DNA from 2 places in the Rhizobium sp. WYCCWR 11146 genome. Region 1 is predicted to be linked to the other one. Evidence: predicted binding sites of a transcription regulator. Region 1 holds the regulator's gene; the other holds the start of a gene.
What was found. The regulator LexA, encoded in region 1, represses DNA repair genes until DNA is damaged. The targets are predictions, from matches to a motif close to TGTTCNNNNTGTGTTCNG.
Positions count from the first base shown of each region.

Region 2: HX899_RS12430 (ATP-dependent helicase) is a predicted target of LexA. The motif match lies at 1,380-1,397, and genes of this name have one in related genera.

Region 1 covers NZ_JACCEY010000037.1:139,965-143,171, forward strand. Annotated here, with positions in the region: gene HX899_RS28305 (ComEC/Rec2 family competence protein) at 1-1,048, shown strand, start outside; gene lexA (transcriptional repressor LexA) at 1,029-1,748, opposite strand; gene HX899_RS28315 (VOC family protein) at 1,946-2,839, shown strand; gene kdsA (3-deoxy-8-phosphooctulonate synthase) at 2,836-3,207, shown strand, end outside.
Region 2 covers NZ_JACCEY010000016.1:500,643-503,849, forward strand. Annotated here, with positions in the region: gene HX899_RS12430 (ATP-dependent helicase) at 1-1,337, opposite strand, end outside; gene HX899_RS12435 (VOC family protein) at 1,584-2,060, shown strand; gene HX899_RS12440 (PrkA family serine protein kinase) at 2,469-3,207, shown strand, end outside.

The DNA.
Region 1 (3,207 bases):
TACAGTTGCAGGCTTCTTCGGCGGCGTCTTCCTGACCTCGCTGATCGGCGGTTTTTCCACCGCGCTGTTTTCGATCGAGCATTTTCATCGCCTGACCGCCTACGGCCTGCCGGCGAACCTCGCGACGATGCCGATCATCTCCTTCATCGTCATGCCGGCCGGCTTGCTGGCGATGCTGCTAATGCCTTTCGGTCTGGATGTTTGGGCCTGGAAGGTCGTCGGATTCGGCCTCGATCTGGTGATCGCGGTCGCAAAGACGGTGTCCGGCTGGGATGGCAATATCGACGTCGGCCGCATGCCCGCCTGGTATTTCGCGATAGCCGTGGCAGGCTTTCTGCTGCTGACGCTGCTCCGTACCCGGTTGCGCCATGCCGGCACATCGATCATCGCGGTCGCAACACTCATCCTGTTGCTTCTACCGGTTCCCCGGCCGCCGGATCTGGTGATTTCGGAGGATGGCAGTCTCGTCGCGGTGGTCGAGGCGGCAGCAATGGCTTCCAACCGTGAAAGACCGCCGGATTTCATCTTCGACCAGTGGCAGAGAGCGCTAGTCCTGCCGAAGCATGACCCGCCGAAGATGCTGGATGGTCCTGCTATCCCGCCTGAGGGAGAAGACCGCCGCGTCAGGCTTTCCCGCGATCAGCAGAACGAAGCAAGGACCGCGATGCGGGCGGCCGCAGCGGGCGGTGACGCAAACCGCTTTTCCTGCGTCAAGAAGGCCTGGTGCACATCAAGGCTCGGCAATGGTCAGGTGGTAACCGTCATCGACAATGCCGCCTATCTCGGCCCGGCATGTGACGCGGCCGATATCGTCGTGACATCGGTCCGCCTTCGCTTCAACAATTGCCGCTCAGGTGCGACGCTCTTCACCGGTGAGACGCTGCGCAGGACGGGTTCCATCGAGTTGCGCTTCACGGACACCGGCCTGGAGGTCGCAACCGCATTCGATGCATTGTCGCGGCCATGGATGCGCCATCGCGCCTATGACTGGCGCAGCAACAGTTTTACCGAATCGGGCCTGGCCAATGTCAGTGATAGCGGCGAATGAGACCGACGAGTTTGCCCTGAACCTTGACGCGGTCCGGCCCGAAAATCCGGGTCTCGTAAGCCGGGTTGGCGGCCTCCAGCGCGATCGAGGCGCCCTTGCGGCGGAAGCGCTTGAGCGTCGCTTCTTCGTCGTCGACGAGAGCAACGACGATGTCGCCAGGACTTGCGGTGCTGCCATTGCGGATGATCACGGTGTCGCCGTCGAAGATGCCGGCGTCGATCATCGAATCGCCCTTGACCTCGAGCGCATAATGTTCACCGGAGCCGAGCATGTCCGCCGGAACGACGATGTCGTGGGTATTGTTCTGGATCGCCGAGATCGGCACGCCGGCAGCGATTCGGCCCATGACCGGCACGGAGACCGAGTTGCCGTTGTCGGCGACGGGTTTTGCGGGAGCGGGGGCGGCGACCGGCTGAGGTTTGCCGAGGCTGCCCTCGATGACGCTCGGCGAAAAGCCGCGCCGGGGCTGGATGCTGGGGCTGTAGGCCTCCGGAAGCTTGATGACCTCGAGCGCACGGGCGCGGTTCGGTAGGCGGCGAATGAAGCCACGCTCCTCCAGCGCCGTAATCAGCCGGTGAATCCCGGACTTGGAAGCGAGATCCAGGGCATCCTTCATTTCGTCGAAAGATGGCGGAACGCCGGATTCCTTCATGCGCTCATGAATGAAAAGGAGAAGCTCCTGTTGTTTGCGCGTGAGCATCGACGTTGTGACCTCGTGATTGAAACAAATCCAGAACATACACTATATGTTCCATATGTGTTCCGCAAGTAGCTAAATTTCCGTAAAACTTGGCGCCAACTCGTTGAGATTTTTATTTTCATTCGCCGGATTGGCACACAAGTCTTGCCTTGGGCGGCACTCTCACACATCTCTGCCGTGTTAGGAGAGGGGATATCATGAACGAGCACTCCGCCAAACCGCACCCGCTGGATCATGTCGTGCTGCCGGTCGTCAATATCGATCTGGCGCGCGAGAGGCTCGGCAAGCTCGGCTTCACCGTTGCCGCCGATGCGCGCCATCCCTTCGGAACGGAGAATGCCTGCGTCTTCTTTGCCGACAAGACTTATCTGGAGCCGCTCGGGATTGCGAGCGTCGAGGAGAGCGAGGCATCAGCGCGGCAAGGCAATGTCTTCACCGCCCGCAACCAGGCCTTCCGCTTCCGCTGCGGCGAGGAGGGGCTTTCGGGGCTGGCTTTCGGCAGCAAGGATGCCGGCATCGATCATCAGAATTTCGTCGGCAACGGATCGAGCGCCGGCGAGATGCTGCAGTTCACCCGGCCGATGACGATGCCGGACGGTTCCGAGACGATTGCCGGCTTCAAGCTGGCTTTCGCCGGCGACCTGCGCGCGCCTGATCTCCTGCTCTTCACCGTCGAGCGCGTCACGCTGCCGGCTGACCGCGCCGCGCTGGAGACGCATGCCAATGGCGTCACCGGCCTAATCGAGATCGCGCTTTGCACGCCGGAGCCGGCCGCCTTCGCTGCCTTCGTCAGCCTTGCCGTGGCGCAATCGGCAGTCGAGAAGACCGGGTTCGGCGTCAATATCGCAGCATCGAATGCGAAAATCAGCCTGATGACGCCGGAAGGGCTGGAGGCCTATTTCGACATCGCCGGCTCATCCGCAGATCGCGGCCTGCGCGGCCGGGCAATCCTCTTCACTGTCGCCGATCTTGCCGTGACAGAAGCGCATTTGGCTGCTAACGGGGTGACATACACGCGCAAGAACAATCGCATTCTGGTGAAGCCCGCGCCCGGGCAGGGCACGCTCTTCGCCTTCGAGGAAACACGATGAGCACTGATACGAATTCCGAAGTCAGGATCGGCGAAGGCCAAGGCCAGGTCACTTTTTCCAATACCGGCCGCCTGTCGCTGATTGCCGGTCCCTGCCAGATGGAGAGCCGCGACCACGCCTTCATGGTTGCCGGCACGCTGAAAGAGCTTTGCGGAAAGCTCGGCATCGGCCTCGTCTACAAGAGCTCCTTCGACAAGGCGAACCGGACCTCGCTGTCGGCTGAACGCGGTATCGGGATCGAGAAGGGCATGGAGGTCTTTGCCGACCTCAAGAAGGAATTCGGCTTTCCCGTCCTGACCGATGTTCATACCGCCGAGCAATGCGAGGAGGTGGCAAAGATCGTCGACGTCCTGCAGATCCCGGCCTTC
Region 2 (3,207 bases), on a different contig from region 1:
ATCTCGAGGCGCTCGTAGAAGCGCGGGCCGCCGATGACGCGGTAGTTGAGGCCGAGGGTGACGAAGCGGTCTTCGAATTCGCGCATCTGGAAGGAGGCGCGCACGAGGATCGCCATGTCGTTCAAGAGATGCTTGCCGCGCTGGAGTTGCTCAATCTCCTCGCCGATGGCGCGGGCTTCCTCCTCCGAATCCCAGGAAGCGTGGACCTGCACCTTGACGTCGTCTGGATCGGAGCGGTCGGTGAACAGCGTCTTGCCGAGGCGGCCCTCATTATGGGCAATCAGATGGGCGGCGGCCCCGAGGATATGTTCGGTCGAGCGGTAGTTGCGCTCGAGCTTGATGACCTTGGCGCCGGGGAAATCCTTTTCGAAGCGCAGGATATTGTCGACCTCTGCGCCGCGCCAGCCATAGATCGACTGATCGTCGTCGCCGACGCAGCAGACGTTCTGCGGCTCGCCCTTGGAGCGCTGGGCGAGAAGCCTGAGCCACATGTACTGGGCGGTATTGGTATCCTGGTACTCGTCGACGAGGATGTAGCGGAAGCGGCCGTGATATTCCTTCAAGAGATCCGGGTTCTTGCGGAAGATCGCGATCGGATGCATCAGCAGGTCGCCGAAATCGCAGGCGTTCAGCGTCGTCAGGCGCGCCTGATAGGCGAAATAAAGATCGCGGCCGCGGCCATTGGCAAACGCGCGGGCGTCGCCCTCGGGGATATCGGCAGGGCCGAGACCCTTGTTCTTCCAGGTGTCGATCATGCCGGCGAACTGCTTGGCCGGCCAGCGCTTGTCGTCGAGGCCTTCGGCCTGGATGATCTGCTTGATCAGGCGGATGACATCGTCGGTATCGAGAATGGTGAAATCGGAGCGCAGGCCGACAAGCTCGCCGTGACGGCGCAGAAGTTTGACGCCGATCGAATGGAAGGTGCCAAGCCAGGGCATGCCTTCGACGGCGCCGCCGACGAGCAACGCGATGCGCTCCTTCATCTCGCGGGCAGCCTTGTTGGTGAAGGTGACGGCGAGGATCTGCGAGGGGAAGGCGCGGCCGGTATTGAGGATATGGGCAATGCGGGTCGTCAGCACGCGCGTCTTGCCGGTGCCGGCGCCGGCGAGCACGAGGACGGGGCCTTCCAGTGTTTCGACGGCTTCGGTCTGCTCGGGGTTCAGCCCGGCGAGATAATCCGGTCGCTTGCCGCCATCGCGAGCCGCCATGGCGCGGGCGGCGATGCCGCCACTGGCGGCGGGCGCCCTTTCGGCGGTTGCGGCAGGCGGCTGCGGCTTGCGCGCCATCTCGCCCGGCTCTTCGTCGAAGAAGGGCATATCGTCGAAACTATTGCTCATGGCGCGTAATGTAGTGATTCGGGAAGGAAAGACCAGAAAAGATGTTCTGCTTTCATTCCCGAGCCGGCGCTATCCCAAGCGGTATGTTGCGGGCGGCAATGCCGCCGCCTAGCCCGGCTGTGGTCGCCATGCGGGCGGGCGGAGCTAAAATTTCGATCGCGGCGTGTCGGAACCGGCGCCGGCGGGGCGTCCTTGGGTCATCGGACAGCAGTCCGGATCAACACCCGTCAACAAGGAGGCCGTTTCATGCCGAAGGTCGTTTCAAATCTCTGGTTCGCCGAGGAAGCGCGCGAAGCCGTCGAATTCTACGTGTCTGTTATCCCGGACTCCAGCATCGGCCGCACTACCATATTGCCGGCGGAAACGCCGAGCGGGCCTCCCGGCAGCGTCGAGCTGATCGAGTTCACGCTCGCCGACCAGGCCTTCCTGGCCATGAAGGCCGGCCCGCTCGATAGTTTCAACCATTCCTTTTCGATCGCGATTCTCGTGGAAAGCCAGGCCGAGATCGATCGGATATGGGAGGCCTTCCTCGGCAATGGCGGCACGCCGGAGGCCTGCGGCTGGCTAAAGGACCGCTGGGGCCTTTCCTGGCAGATCGTGCCGCGCGTGCTGTCCGAGATGATCGCCGACAGCGACCGCGAGCGGGCCAAGCGCGTGACCGAAGTGATGCTCGGCATGGTCAAGATCGATGTCGCCGCGCTGGAGAAGGCATTCAACGGCTGAGTCGCGCCGGGTAGCCGCATGATCACGATGCGGGGCGCATGGCTGGGATGCGCCGTTTTCCAGCATGTCTGGAGCGGATCGGCACACGCCGCATCGACTTTGGGCAGTTTCACAGCCAAATCGTCGATTTCTCCAGAGCTCGAATCACGGGCGACATTGCACACCCTTTTCATCTTTCTGTCACGTCGCGAAATGTGCTGATATCGCAATAGCCCTTTTCTCAACTACAATAAGAAACAGTTTCGTAGAGTAAAAAAATAACCGGTGCACGCACGTTTTTGTGCATTGCCAGAAACAGCCGGTGAGCGTGGAATATACCTGCGAAACTATTGATTCTTAGGAATGTCGTGGCCATCTCCTTTGGTATGACGACCTAGAGCCTGTGGCATTAACCTTGATGGAGGGCCCATGCTGAGCGAATCCGTATTCGATGCGTTCACCCGCAGCTATGATGCGCGTCGCGAGACCGATATGTCGATCTCGGAGTATCTCGATCTTTGCAAAAAGGAACCGCTTGCCTATGCCAATGCGACCGAGCGGCTGCTCGCCGCGATAGGCGAGCCGCAGATGGTCGATACTGCCAGGGACACGCGCCTCGGCCGGATCTTCATGAACCGGACCATCCGGATCTATCCGGCCTTTGTCGGCTTCCACGGCATGGAAGAGACAATCGAACGCATCGTTTCCTTCTTCCGGCATGCAGCGCAGGGGCTCGAGGAGCGCAAGCAGATCCTCTATCTGCTCGGCCCGGTCGGCGGCGGCAAGTCATCTCTGGCCGAGCGGTTGAAGCTGCTGATGGAGCTTCATCCGATCTACGTGCTGAAGGCGGGTGACGAGATCAGCCCCGTTTTCGAAAGTCCGCTCAACCTGTTCGACCCGGACACGATGGGATCGCTCCTGCAGGAGCAATACGGCATTCCGCTGCGGCGCCTGAGCGGACTGATGAGCCCGTGGTGCCTGAAGCGGCTCGACGATTTCGGGGGCGATATTTCCCGCTTCCGCGTCGTCAGAGTACAGCCTTCGCGGTTGCGCCAGATCGCCATCGCCAAGACCGAGCCTGGAGACGAGAACAATCAGGATATCTCGTCGCTGGTCGGCAAGGTCGATATCCGCAAGCTGGAGACCTATTCCCAGAACGATCCCGATG